Sphaerisporangium krabiense: one gene and its partner. The protein of the gene in region 1 binds, or shares a complex with, the protein of each later gene. Links are inferred from orthologs where the notes say so. Each region holds a gene or a part of one and is shown in the gene's direction. Other genes may lie near its edges. The genes, in order: rpsG and tig.

The links.
Region 2: the proteins of rpsG (region 1) and tig are in contact, whole or in part, in a crystal structure (PDB 3GTY), measured with the Thermotoga maritima proteins. The link is inferred for Sphaerisporangium krabiense from one-to-one orthologs. Residues at the interface, in WP_004081843.1 of Thermotoga maritima: Lys34, Lys52, Lys55, Glu59, Arg62, Gln63, Glu66, Asn67, Lys69, Val71, Arg95, Ala109, Lys110, Lys111, Gly112, Arg113, Pro114, Glu117, Glu121, Ile124, Ala125, Tyr127, Asn128, Asn129, Thr130, Gly131, Lys135, Asp139, Arg142, Met143; in WP_004081061.1 of Thermotoga maritima: Glu122, Val124, Val129, Leu130, Tyr133, Glu188, Gly259, Ile262, Tyr263, Glu266, Ser270, Glu273, Gln274, Glu277, Arg308, Gln311, Ile312, Ser315, Tyr316, Glu325, Arg329, Arg336, Leu363, Phe366, Trp367, Arg373, Leu377, Arg381, Leu384, Glu387.

Annotation. Positions count from the first base shown.
Region 1 is NZ_JACHBR010000001.1:749,768-756,537, reverse strand. Bases 1-2,967 are described here. They hold rpsG (30S ribosomal protein S7), read left to right. Parts: upstream 1-1,232; coding sequence 1,233-1,703; downstream 1,704-2,967. Other genes in these bases: fusA (elongation factor G), read left to right, coding at 1,794-2,967; rpsL (30S ribosomal protein S12), read left to right, coding at 857-1,231; BJ981_RS03225 (DNA-directed RNA polymerase subunit beta'), read left to right, coding at 1-63. In the rest of the region: more of fusA, read left to right, coding at 2,968-3,842; tuf (elongation factor Tu), read left to right, coding at 3,950-5,143; rpsJ (30S ribosomal protein S10), read left to right, coding at 5,412-5,720; rplC (50S ribosomal protein L3), read left to right, coding at 5,735-6,388; rplD (50S ribosomal protein L4), read left to right, coding at 6,385-6,770.
Region 2 is NZ_JACHBR010000001.1:4,824,609-4,831,392, forward strand. Bases 2,024-5,004 are described here. They hold tig (trigger factor), read left to right. Parts: upstream 2,024-2,817; coding sequence 2,818-4,191; downstream 4,192-5,004. Other genes in these bases: BJ981_RS21350 (Sco1979 family transcriptional regulator), read left to right, coding at 2,024-2,610; BJ981_RS21360 (Na+/H+ antiporter), read left to right, coding at 4,375-5,004. Outside these bases: BJ981_RS21330 (class I SAM-dependent methyltransferase family protein), read left to right, coding at 1-311; BJ981_RS21345 (ATP-binding protein), read right to left, coding at 962-1,378; more of BJ981_RS21350, read left to right, coding at 1,741-2,023; more of BJ981_RS21360, read left to right, coding at 5,005-5,949; BJ981_RS21365 (ClpP family protease), read left to right, coding at 6,066-6,710; BJ981_RS21370 (ATP-dependent Clp protease proteolytic subunit), read left to right, coding at 6,722-6,784. UniProt on the Bacillus subtilis protein: Involved in protein export. Acts as a chaperone by maintaining the newly synthesized protein in an open conformation. Functions as a peptidyl-prolyl cis-trans isomerase.

The DNA of each region.
Region 1 (6,770 bases):
GGCACGGGCAGCGGCGAGGCCGTCCCGCTGGAGGAGTACGACTTCGGTCAGTACAACCGCTAGGCGCGATACGACGGGATGCCCGGAGAGCATGGCTCTCCGGGCATCCGGCGTTCTCACGCCGGCCGGCTCCGTGCCGGTGGGCCGGCGCAGGGGGCGCGAGGACGCTCTGAAGAGCCCGCTGCGGCCCCCCAGGAGGGGAGTGGGGTAACGGACCCCATCCGGCCCGGCGCGGGTCTGAGGCCGCACAGGGGCGGCGCGGCCGATGGGCCGGCGAATCGCGTGCGGATCATCGGAGGACGGCCGGAGGGTCGCCACGTCGCCGGAACGTGGACGGCACTCCTTCGTACGTGGTACTTTTGATGATTGCCTGGACCGGTTGCCATCGGCGTCCGGTTCATGAGGATCGAAAGGTTCGGGTTACCGGCGCAGGCGCCGGGAGCCGCGAAGACCTTCGGGTGGTCCATCCGGGCGTTCGGCGGGCTCCGGCCCTGCTCGGCCCGGTCGCCCGAGCGGTCCGCGGGTCACCGGGGGCGCGCCCCGGGCAGTCGTTTTGACGAGCCGTGGCGAGCTGGGTAGCCTTGGTCTTCGTGCCTGCGGTCTCGTGGGCACTGGCTGGCGTGTCCCCGATTCGGGGCCGCGCGGCGACTCCTCCACAAAGTCCGATCGCACCTCGTGCATGGGTGTGAGCCGGGCGCGACACGCCCGAGCGCGGGGGTCGGAGTGCGAGGTAAATCAGCAGGTCATGACACCGGCAGTACCTGCGAAATGCACGACGGGAAGCCGAAGCCCGGCCACGGCCGAGCGGACTCGACCCAAGGACGTATCACCGGCCAGGACGCGAAACGGAGAAGTAGTGCCCACAATTCAGCAGTTGGTCCGAAAGGGCCGACAGGACAAGGTCACTAAGACCAAGACTCCGGCGCTCAAAGGAAGCCCACAGCTTCGCGGCAACTGCGTGCGCGTCTACACCACGACCCCCAAGAAGCCGAACTCGGCGCTCCGTAAGGTCGCCCGTGTCCGCCTGAGCAGCGGCATCGAGGTCACGGCCTACATCCCGGGCGTCGGCCACAACCTTCAGGAGCACTCCATCGTGCTCGTGCGCGGCGGCCGTGTGAAGGACCTGCCGGGTGTCCGCTACAAGATCGTTCGCGGTGCGCTCGACACCCAGGGTGTCCGCAACCGCAAGCAGGCCCGCAGCCGCTACGGCGCCAAGAAGGAGAAGAGCTGAGATGCCGCGCAAGGGTCCCGCCGGGCGCCGACAGCTGGTCGCAGACCCGGTGTTCAACTCGCCGCTCGTCACCGCGCTCATCAACAAGGTGCTGCTGAGCGGCAAGCGGTCGCTCGCTCAGAAGATCGTCTACGACGCCCTCGAGGGCTGCAGGGACAAGTCGGGCAACGACCCGGTCGTCACCCTCAAGCGAGCGCTGGACAACGTCAAGCCCACCCTTGAGGTGCGCAGCCGCCGTGTCGGTGGCGCCACCTACCAGGTGCCGGTGGAGGTGCGCGCCGCGCGCAGCACCACGCTGGCCCTCCGCTGGCTGGTGCAGTACTCCCGCGCCCGCCGCGAGAAGACCATGACCGAGCGGCTGATGAACGAGCTGCTCGACGCGAGCAACGGCCTCGGCGCGAGCGTGAAGCGGCGCGAGGACACCCACAAGATGGCCGAGTCCAACAAGGCCTTCGCCCACTACCGCTGGTAACACCGGCGGCGACGACGAGACGACGAGGACGCGAGAGAAGTGGCCACATCGACCGCTCTTGACCTGGCCAGGGTCCGCAACATCGGGATCATGGCCCATATCGACGCGGGCAAAACCACTACGACCGAGCGCATCCTGTTCTACACCGGCATCAACTACAAGATCGGTGAAGTCCACGAGGGCGCAGCCACCATGGACTGGATGGAGCAGGAGCAGGAGCGCGGCATCACCATCACCTCCGCCGCGACCACCTGTAGTTGGCTTGATCACACGATCAACATCATCGACACTCCCGGCCACGTCGACTTCACCGTCGAGGTCGAGCGCTCCCTGCGCGTCCTCGACGGCGCCGTCGCCGTCTTCGACGCCGTCGCCGGCGTCGAGCCCCAGTCCGAGACGGTCTGGCGGCAGGCGGACCGCTACGGCGTCCCGCGCATCTGCTTCGTCAACAAGATGGACCGCGTCGGCGCCGAGTTCCACCGCTGCGTCGACATGATCGTGTCGCGCCTGGGCGCCACGCCGCTGGTCATCCAGCTTCCGTGGGGCGTCGAGGCCGACTTCAAGGGCGTCATCGACCTGGTGAAGATGAAGGGCCTGCTCTGGAGCGCCGAGGCGGCCAAGGGCGAGATGTACGACACCGTCGACATCCCGGCCGACCACGCCGAGGTGGCCCGCGAGTGGCGCGACAAGCTCATCGAGACCGTGGCCGAGAACGACGACGAGCTCATGGAGCTCTACCTGGAGGGCGTCGAGCCCACCGAGGAGCAGCTCGTCGCCGCCATCCGCCGCACGACGCTGTCCAGCGCGCTCAACCCGGTCCTGTGCGGCACCGCGTTCAAGAACAAGGGCGTCCAGCCCCTGCTCGACGCGATCGTCGCCTACCTCCCGGCCCCGACCGACATCCCCGCCTTCAAGGGGCACGCGGTCGGCAACGAGGAGCAGGAGATCGAGCGGCACGCGGACCCGAACGAGCCGTTCGCCGCCCTGGCCTTCAAGATCATGAGCGACCAGCACCTGGGCAAGCTCACCTACATCCGCATCTACTCGGGCACGCTCGAGACCGGCACCGCGGTGATCAACTCGGTGAAGGGCAAGAAGGAGCGGATCGGCAAGATCTACCAGATGCACGCCAACAAGCGCGAGGAGCGCTCGTCGGCGATCGCCGGTCAGATCGTCGCCGTCATGGGCCTGAAGGACACCACCACCGGTGACACCCTCTCCGACCCGACCAACCAGGTCGTCCTGGAGTCGATGAACTTCCCCGCCCCGGTCATCAACGTGGCCATCGAGCCCAAGACCAAGGGCGACCAGGAGAAGCTCGGCACCGCGATCCAGCGCCTGGCCGAGGAGGACCCCTCCTTCCAGGTTCGCAGGGACGAGGAGACCGGCCAGACGGTCATCTGGGGTATGGGCGAGCTCCACCTGGAGATCCTCGTCGACCGGATGCGCCGCGAGTTCAAGGTCGAGGCCAACGTCGGCCGCCCGCAGGTCGCCTACCGCGAGACCATCCGCCGCAAGGTGGAGAAGGTCGACTACACGCACAAGAAGCAGACCGGTGGTTCCGGCCAGTTCGCGCGCGTGATCATCGACCTGGAGCCGCTGGGCGAGGGCAACGACGGCTACGAGTTCGCGAACAAGGTCACCGGTGGCCGCATCCCCAGGGAGTACATCCCCTCGGTGGACGCGGGCGCGCAGGAGGCCGCGGAGTTCGGCGTTCTGGCCGGCTACCCGATGGTGGGTGTGAAGGTCACCCTCCAGGACGGTACCTACCACGAGGTCGACTCCTCCGAAATGGCTTTCAAGATCGCCGGTTCGATGGCCTTCAAGGAGGCCGCGCGCCGCGCCGACGCCGTGATCCTTGAGCCCATGATGTCCGTCGAGGTCACCACGCCCGAGGACTACATGGGTGACGTCATCGGCGACCTCAACGGGCGCCGCGGGCAGATCCAGGCGATGGAGGACCGTACCGGGGCCAAGGTGATCCAGGCCCTGGTCCCGCTGTCAGAGATGTTCGGCTACGTGGGCGACCTGCGCAGCAAGACCCAGGGCCGGGCTGTCTACAGCATGCAGTTCAACTCCTATGCGGAGGTGCCCCCGGGCATCGCCAAGGAGATCGTCGCGAAGGCTCGGGGCGAATAGGTCCGAGACCCCGACGGCCCGGGGGGCGAGCGATCGCCCTCCCGGGCATCGGGCTCCGAGCCCGAGTGAGTAGCAAGTCACGTCAGAATCTCTAAGGAGACAGAGCAGTGGCCAAGGCCAAGTTCGAGCGGACCAAGCCGCACGTGAACATCGGCACCATTGGGCACATCGACCACGGCAAGACCACTCTGACCGCGGCGATCACCAAGGTGCTCCACGACCGTTTCCCTCACCTCAATGAGGCGACCCCGTTCGACAAGATCGACAAGGCGCCCGAGGAGAAGGCTCGCGGTATCACCATCTCCATCGCGCACGTCGAGTACCAGACCGAGAAGCGCCACTACGCCCACGTGGACTGCCCCGGTCACGCCGACTACGTGAAGAACATGATCACCGGTGCCGCGCAGATGGACGGCGCCATCCTCGTGGTCGCCGCCACCGACGGCCCGATGCCGCAGACGAAGGAGCACGTCCTCCTGGCCCGCCAGGTCGGCGTCCCCTACATCGTCGTCGCGCTGAACAAGGCCGACATGGTCGATGACGAGGAGATCCTGGAGCTCGTCGAGCTCGAGGTCCGCGAGCTGCTGTCCGCTCAGGAGTTCCCGGGCGACGACCTGCCGGTCGTCCGCGTCTCGGCGCTGAAGGCGCTCGAGGGCGACGAGAAGTGGGGCGACTCGATCATCGAGCTCATGAACGCCGTGGACGACAACGTCCCCGAGCCCGTTCGTGACACCGAGAAGCCGTTCCTCATGCCGATCGAGGACGTGTTCTCGATCACCGGCCGCGGCACCGTCGTGACCGGTCGTATCGAGCGCGGCATCGTCAAGGTCAACGAGACCGTCGACATCATCGGCATCAAGGACAAGAGCACCACGACCACCGTCACCGGTGTCGAGATGTTCCGCAAGCTCCTCGACGAGGGACGCGCCGGCGACAACGTCGGTCTGCTCCTTCGTGGCATCAAGCGCGAGGACGTCGAGCGCGGCCAGTGCATCATCAAGCCGGGCACGACCACCCCGCACACGGAGTTCGAGGCGCAGGTCTACATCCTGTCGAAGGACGAGGGCGGCCGCCACACGCCGTTCTTCAACAACTACCGCCCGCAGTTCTACTTCCGCACCACGGACGTCACGGGCGTCGTCACCCTGCCCGAGGGCACCGAGATGGTCATGCCCGGTGACAACACCGAGATGACCGTCCAGCTCATCCAGCCCATCGCGATGGAGGACGGCCTCAAGTTCGCCATCCGCGAGGGTGGACGGACCGTCGGCGCGGGCCGGGTCACGAAGATCATCAAGTAGCACGACCGCGGGTCGGCGGTCGGGGCCGGAGCAGTCCGGGCCCGACCGCCGCACCACGACGGGGCCGCGAGGCCCCCGAGCCCGCGGCGAGCTCCGAGCCCGATCCAGGCCCGTGATCTCGCAGTCGTCTCGGACGGAGACGACCGAGTCGACTGCAAGATCACGGAATGACGAGGCGGGTCACGGGGCGCGAGCCACGGGAACCTGACAGCGGCACAAGGCCGCACGAAACTTTTGCAGGACGACAGCGAAGGACACCGAGGCCACTATGGCGGGACAGAAGATCCGCATCCGGCTTAAGGCCTATGACCACGAGGTCATCGATAGCTCGGCCAAGAAGATCGTCGAGACGGTGACGCGGACTGGCGCCAAGGTCGCGGGCCCGGTGCCGTTGCCGACCGAGAAGAACGTGTACTGCGTCATCCGCTCGCCGCACAAGTACAAGGACAGCCGTGAGCACTTCGAAATGCGCACGCACAAGCGGCTGATTGACATCATCGATCCGACGCCGAAGACGGTCGACTCGCTCATGCGGCTCGACCTCCCGGCCGGCGTCGACATCTCGATCAAGCTCTGAGGGAACGCACTGACATGGCTAAGCAGATCAAGGGCGTCCTGGGCAAGAAGCTCGGCATGACCCAGGTCTTCGACGAGGGGAACCGGATCGTCCCGGTCACCGTCGTCGAGGCCGGTCCGTGCGTGGTGACCCGCGTCCGCAGTGAGGAAAAGGACGGCTACTCCGCTGTTCAGCTCGGCTACGGGCAGGTAGACCCGCGCAAGGTCAACAAGCCCCTGGGTGACTACCTGCGCAAGCACGACATCACCCCGCGCCGCTACTTCGTCGAGGTCCGCACCACCGACGCCTCCGAGTACACCCTCGGCCAGGAGATCACGGCCGAGACCTTCGAGGCCGGTCAGTTCGTGGACGTCACCGGCAAGAGCAAGGGCAAGGGCTTCGCCGGCGTCATGAAGCGGCACGGCTTCCGCGGTCTCGGCGCCTCGCACGGCACCCAGCGCAAGCACCGTTCGCCCGGCTCCATCGGTGGCTGCGCCACCCCGGGCCGCGTCTTCAAGGGCCTGCGCATGGCGGGCCGCATGGGCAACACCCGCGTCACGATCCAGAACCTCAAGGTTCACGCCGTGGACGCCGAGAAGGGCCTCATCCTGCTCAAGGGTGCGGTTCCCGGCGCCAACGGGAGCCTGGTGCTGATTCGCACCGCCGCCAAGAAGGGGGCCGAGAAGTGAGCACGACCATCGACGTCCTCGACGCGGCCGGCGCGAAGACCGGCACCGTCGACCTGCCGGAGGATGTCTTCGGCGCCAAGGTCAACATCCCGCTGATCCACCAGGTCGTCGTCGCCCAGCTGGCCGCGCGCCGCCAGGGCACCCACAAGACGAAGACCCGTGGCGAGGTCAGCGGTGGTGGCAAGAAGCCGTACCGGCAGAAGGGCACCGGCCGCGCCCGTCAGGGCTCGACCCGCGCGCCGCAGTTCGCCGGCGGTGGCACCGTCCACGGCCCGCAGCCGCGCGACTACTCGCAGCGGACGCCCAAGAAGATGAAGGCCGCCGCCCTGCGCGGCGCCCTCAGCGACCGGGCGAGCGGCGGCCGGGTGTACATCGTCGACGG
Region 2 (6,784 bases), 4.1 Mb from region 1 along the record:
TCATCTGCGGCTTGTTCGGCAACATCACCGACGAGGGCATCGAGCGCACCGTCGACACCTGCCGCCAATTGTGCAAGACCGGCGGTGTGGTGATCTGGACTCGGCATCGCGTGAAACCCGACCGGGTGCCGTTGATCTGCCGTTGGTTCGAGGATCGCGGGTTCGATCGCGAGTGGCTGTCGGAACCGGACGCCGGCTTCGGGGTCGGCGTGCATCGCTACGCAGGCCGACCGCAGCCTCTGCTGCCGGGACGGCGCATGTTCACCTTCGTCGGCTCCGACGTCCTGGAAGCCGAAGACGGCGACGCTTGAGGCGTCCCTCGAGGTCGTGGTGCCGCGCGGGTCACGAAATAGGGAACGGGCACGTAACGGGCACGACATCAAAATCCGGCCGTGAATGACGTGAGGCCCAGGTCGGGATCGTATCCTCTGCCTGGGCCTTCGTGGTGAGAGCGGACGACGGGAATCGAACCCGCGTAGCCAGTTTGGAAGACTGGGGCTCTACCATTGAGCTACGTCCGCGCGAGCCGGTCGCCGTCTGGTCTAGACTTCATCCGGTCGTCAGGACGTAAGCGTACCGGAGTTTCCGAGTGCGCGAGCGGCCAGGCGTTCCGGGGTGTAGCGCAGCTTGGTAGCGCGCCTGCTTTGGGTGCAGGAGATCATCGGTTCAAATCCGGTCACCCCGACACACGAGCCCAGGCTCGCCCGCGGCGGCGGGGGAGCGGCCCGGTGGACGTCGTGGCGGTCGTCCGGGGCGGCAGGGCGGCGGGTCCCCGGCCGGACGGCCGGCCCGTTCGATGCGGCGTCCGTCGCGCGACACCTATTCAAAAGGTGAGATCGCCGTTTGGGCGGGTGCGCACCGTGAGCGCCTGTGCAGACGTCTCCGGCTCGACATCAGCGCGTAACCGGGCCGAAATTTCGACGTAGGCCCAAGGACGTTTTCGTGGCGTTCCAGACGGGGGTCAAGCGGAGCCGAAAAGCGCCCAGACGGCCTTGCCGCCCTCGTCCAGGGCGTCCCATCCCCAGCGCGTGCTGTAGGTCTCCACGATGTGCAGCCCGCGCCCGTGCTCGGAGATGAAATCCGGCTCCTTGGGCGTCGGGATCTCGTCGCTGGGGTCGGAGACGGCGAGCAGCACGTGCGGCGAGAGGCGCAGCAGGATCAGCGTGATCGGCTGGGCGTCCAGGCGTCGCGGCCCGCAGATGCCGTAGCGCACGGCGTTGGTGACCAGCTCGGATACGACGAGGACCGCGTCGTCGCAGAGCGGGGCCAGTCCCCAGCGGCCGAGGGTGGTCCTCGTGACGTCGCGGGCCGTTTTCACGGAATCGGCCTGGGGCCGCAGCGGGCAGGTGGCGGTGTCGCGGCGGAGCGCGGAGCGCATGAGCCGCTGGAAACCCACGTCACCGGTCGGTTCGAGACATCGGGCTGCGGATACCGGCTCCAGCATCCCGCTGATACCTCCCGCCGTCATTGTGAGTCTCCGCGCCCTGTCGTCTCTTTACGAGTTAGTGCACCTTTAGCCCAATATGCACTAGGCCATCATGGGTCAGTATTGCGGCTCATGCAAGACCCAAATGCACGTGCAGCTGCGTCGTGCAAACGCAAGAGCCGCACCGTTCGCGCTCCGTGAGCACCGGTCACCCGGCCGTCGGAAGGGCGCGCGCACCAGACCTTGTCACGCGGGCCGGAAGTGGTGACACTGTGTTGGCTGGCCGCGTAGACCCTAGAAGAGAAGGAGGCCGAATGACTCAGTACCAGCCTGGCTCCGGTCCGACGGCCCTCCGCATTCTTCTCGGCACCCAGCTGCGCCGCCTGCGCGAGGAGAAGGGCATCACACGCGAGGACGCCGGCCACGTGATCCGCGGCTCCGAGTCCAAGATCAGCAGGATGGAGCTCGGCCGGGTCGGGTTCAAGGAGCGCGACGTCGCCGATCTGCTGGCCTACTACGGGGTCGCCGAGGGCGAGGCGCGCACCGCCGTCATGAACCTGCTGGAGAGGGCCAACGAACCCGGCTGGTGGCACCGCTTCAACGACCTCCTCCCCTCGTGGTTCCAGGCGTACGTCGGCCTTGAGGAGGCGGCGGCCCGCATCCGCACCTACGAGGTGCAGTTCATCCCGGGCCTGCTGCAGACCAAGGAGTACGCCCGCGCCGTCATCACCGCGGGCGCCGCGGGCATCGGCCCCGCCGAGATCTCGCGTCGCGTCGACCTGCGCATGGAGCGCCAGCGCGTCCTCGACCGCGACGACGGCCCCATCTTCTGGGCCGTCATCGACGAGGCCGCGCTGCGGCGTCCCATCGGGGGGACCGACGTGATGCGCGGCCAGCTGGAGCATCTGCTCGAACTCATGCGCCAGCCGAAGATCACCATCCAGGTCATGCCGTTCAGCTTCGGCGGTCACAGCGCCGAGGGCGGCGCCTTCAGCATCCTGCGCTTCCACGACAACGACCTGCCGGACGTGGTGTACGTCGAGCAACTCGCGAGCGCGCTCTACCTCGACAAACGCGAGGAAGTGGACCGTTACAGCGAGGTGATGGAGCGGCTGTGCGCCGTCAGCACCACCCCCGAGGCCACCGTCGATATCTTGCAGAAGATCATCTCTGACCGAATGTGACGCCTGTCGATGACGCCGGAGGTGCCCGTCTGCCCTAGACTGGCATGCGGCGCTGGACACCCGCCACAGTTGAGCACGCCCGAGCCGGGCGTGCCCGCTGGCTGTGCACTGAGCCGCCCAAGTGGGCGCGGCGCGCGATCGTGTCGCGGTGGCCGTACGGCATGACGCGCCCGCGATCACCAGAAGCTTGATCAAGGAGACCACCCCGTGAAGACCGCTGTCGAGGAGCTCAGCCCCACCCGGGTGAAGCTCACCGTCGAGGTGCCGTTCGAGGAGCTCGAGACGAGCATGCAGGCGGCGTACAAGAAGGTCGCGCAGCAGGTGCGCGTGCCCGGCTTCCGCCCCGGCAAGGTTCCCGCCCGCATCATCGAGCAGCGCTTCGGCCGCGCGGTGGTCCTGGAGGAGACGCTCAACGACGCCCTGCCGAAGCTGTACGGCAAGGCCGTCGACGAGAGCGACGTCTTCCCCGTCAGCCAGCCGGAGATCGAGGTCACCAAGATCGACGACGGCAAGGAGGTGGAGTTCACCGCCGAGGTGGACGTCCGCCCCGCCTTCGACGTCCCCGACTACAAGGACATCGAGGTGACCGTCCCCTCCTCGGAGGTCTCGGACGAGGACATCGACACGCAGGTCGACGCGCTGCGTCAGCGCTTCGCCACGCTGGCCGGCGTCGAGCGCGCCGCCGGCAACGGCGACTACGTCGTCATGGACCTCGCCGCCACGATCGACGGCAAGAACATCGAGGAGCAGCAGGCCTCCGACGTCTCCTACGAGGTCGGCGCGGGCTCGGTGCTCCAGGGCCTCGACGACGCCCTGGTCGGCATGGCCGCCGGCGACGAGAAGACCTTCACCACCACGCTGGTGGGCGGCGAGAACGCCGGCGAGGAGGCCGACGTCACCATCAAGGTCAAGAACGTCAAGGAGAAGGTCCTCCCCGAGCTCGACGACGAGTTCGCCGGTCTGGCGAGCGAGTTCGACACCCTGCAGGAGCTGCGCGACAGCATCCGCGAGCAGGCCCGCCGCAACAAGCTCATCGACCAGGTCGTGCAGGCCCGCGAGAACGCTCTGACGGCTCTGCTGGACCAGATCGACATCCCGCTGCCCGACAGCGCCCTCAGCGCCGAGGTGGACGCCCGCAAGCACAATCTGGAGCACCAGATCGGTGAGAGCGGTCTGAGCCGTGAGGCGTTCTTCCGGCTCTACCAGACCACCGAGGAAGAGCGCTTCGCCGAGTTCGACGAGAACTCCCGCAAGGCGATCAAGACCGGCTTCGTGCTCGACAAGATCGTCAAGCAGGAGGATCTGGGCGTCAGCGAGCAGGAGCTGACCAACTTCGTGGTGCGCCGCGCCGCCCAGCTCGGCGTCGCCCCGAACACGCTCGCTCAGCACCTCGCCGACAACGACCAGCTCACCCTGGCCATGGTCGAGATCGTCCGTGACAAGGCCAAGACCGTCATCGGCGACGCCGCCAAGGTGACCGACGAGGACGGCAACGAGGTCGACCTCAAGGCCATCTACGCCGAGCTGAACGCCGAGGAGGAGGCCGCGGAGGACGCCCCGGCCGCTCAGGGCGCCGAGTGACCTGCGCGTCCTGGCTCTGAGGCGCGGCCCGCGCCTCCGTGTGATCGTCCATGCCCTCACCGTGGTGCACGGTGAGGGCATTGGCGTTTAGCGCGACATACGCACCCTTGTGCAACCTTTGTGGTGATTGTTGCGGTATCCGGGGCAACTCCCGACTGTGGGAGCGGGCTACCGGGGGCGCCGGTGATAGAGGCATACCTCATCGTGGCGGTCGCGGTCGCCGTGATGATGCTGGTCGGACGGGCGGTGGCGCGCGGGACGGGCATACCGTCGGCGATCCCCCTCGTCCTGCTCGGCGTCGCGGCGAGCTTCGTGCCCACCATGTCCAAGGCCGTGGTGCCGCCCGAGTTCATCCTCAACCTGTACCTCCCCCTGCTGGTCTACCGCGCCGCCTTCCTCACCGCCCCCCGGGAGACCAAGGAGGACGCGGTCCCCATCTCGGTGATGGCCTTCGGCCTCACCTGCGCCACCGCCCTCGCGGTCATGGCCGCCGTACGCCTCGTCCTGCCGGAGGTCGGCTGGCCCGTGGCGCTCGCCCTCGGCGCCGCCGTCGCCCCCACCGACCCGGTGTCGGCCACGTCGATCATGCGCCGCCTCGGCACCCCGCGCCGCCTGGTGACGATCCTGGAGGGCGAGAGCCTCGTCAACGACGCCGTGGCGCTCACCCTGTTCGGCCTGGCCCTCACGGCGCTCATCGAGCCCGTCACGCTCGCCGCCGGCGCCCTGCTGCTCGTGCGCGTCGTCGCGGGCGGCGTGCTGTACGGCCTCGCGCTCGGCTGGGTGGTCGGCAGGCTCCGCGGCCGGATCACCGACCCGGGCGCGCAGATCGTGCTCTCGCTGATCACGCCGTTCGTCGCCTACCTGCCCGCCGAGCACTTCGGCCTCTCCGGCGTGCTCGCCACGATCAGCACCGGCTTCTATTTGGGCACGCGCGCCCACGGACTGCTCCAGCCCGCCTCCCGGCTCACCGGCAACGCCTTCTGGGAGGTGCTGGTGCTGCTCCTGGAGTCCAGCCTGTTCGTGTTGCTCGGGCTGGAGATCCGCCAGGTGATCGCCGGGGTGTCGAACTACTCGGTCGGCATGCTGGCCACGACGGCGGTGGTCGTCCTCGCCGCGGTGGTGGTGCTGCGTCTGCTGTGGACCATGATCGCCTTCCGGCTGGCTCGGTGGCTGCCGGGCAGGCACCTGTCGTTCGACCGCGTCGGCAGGCGTGAGCGGCTGGTGATGGGCTGGGCGGGCATGCGGGGCGCCATCACGCTCGCGGTCGCGCTGTCCATCCCGTTGAGCGTGGCCAACCGGCCGCTGATGATCTTCCTGGCCGCGGTGGTGGTCCTCGTGACCCTGCTCGGACAGGCGACCACGCTCGCGCCCCTGCTGCGACGCCTCGGGCTCGGCGAATCCAAGAAGGCCGTCCTCGAGGAGGCACGCGCCCGCCGGGCCACCGCCGAGGCCGCGCTGTCGCGCCTGGAGGACCTCGCCTCCGACGACCGGGTCGACGAGCACACCGCCGAGGTTTTCCGCCAGCTTTACGAACTTCGCCTCGACCGCGCCCGCGCCGTCCTGGAGGAGAGCGACGGCGACGAGGACAAGGGGCTCGACGAGCCGGGCCTGCGCTGGCTGCGCAAGCAACTCGCCCGTGCGCAACGGGAGGAAGTGGACGAGCTGTACGCCAAAGGCAAGATCAGCGCGACCACCCAGCGGCACCTCATCCACGAGCTTGACCTGGAGGAGCGCCGCCGCGCGTCGGATTCGCAGTGAGCTTTCGACACCTGCGCCGTCAGCGAACAGTGTTGAGACCGGGCCTGACCGGTGCTTGCCGCGCGTTAAGGTCACAAGCAACGCCCATCGATTACGACGCATCGGAAGGTGACGCTGTGACCAGCCCGCCGACCTCATACCAGCCCGCCAGCTTCGGGCCGGAGTCCCGGGGCCGTGAGAACGGCTCGTTCCGGCTGGAGGACCAGCTTTACAACCGTCTGTTGCGTGAGCGCATCGTGGTGCTCGGCACCCAGGTGGACGACGAGGTCGCCAACCGCATCTGCGCCGAGCTGCTGCTGCTGGCCGCCGACGATGCCGATCGCGACATCTGGCTCTACATCAACTCGCCAGGCGGTTCGGTGACGGCCGGCATGGCGATTTACGACATGATGGAGTATGTGCCGAACAATGTCTGCACGGTGGCCATGGGACTCGCCGCCTCGATGGGACAGTTCCTCCTGTGCGCCGGGGCACACGGCAAGCGCTACGCGCTTCCGCACGCCCGCATCATGATGCACCAGCCATCCGGCGGCATCGGCGGCACGGCCGCGGACATCGCGATCCAGGCGGAGCAGATGCTCTACGTCAAGAAGACCTTGGCCGAGCGCATCGCCCACCACACCGGCCAGCAGCTCGACCAGATCGAGAAGGATTCCGACCGGGACCGCTGGTTCACCGCCGAAGAGGCCAAGGACTACGGCTTCATCGACCACGTCGTGCGCAGCGCCCGGCAGGTGCCCTCTGAGGGCGCCGTCTCCTGAAGGGACAATTCGTGAGTGACCTGATCCGGCCGGGAGACATCAACGGCCGTTACATCATCCCTTCGTTCGTCGAA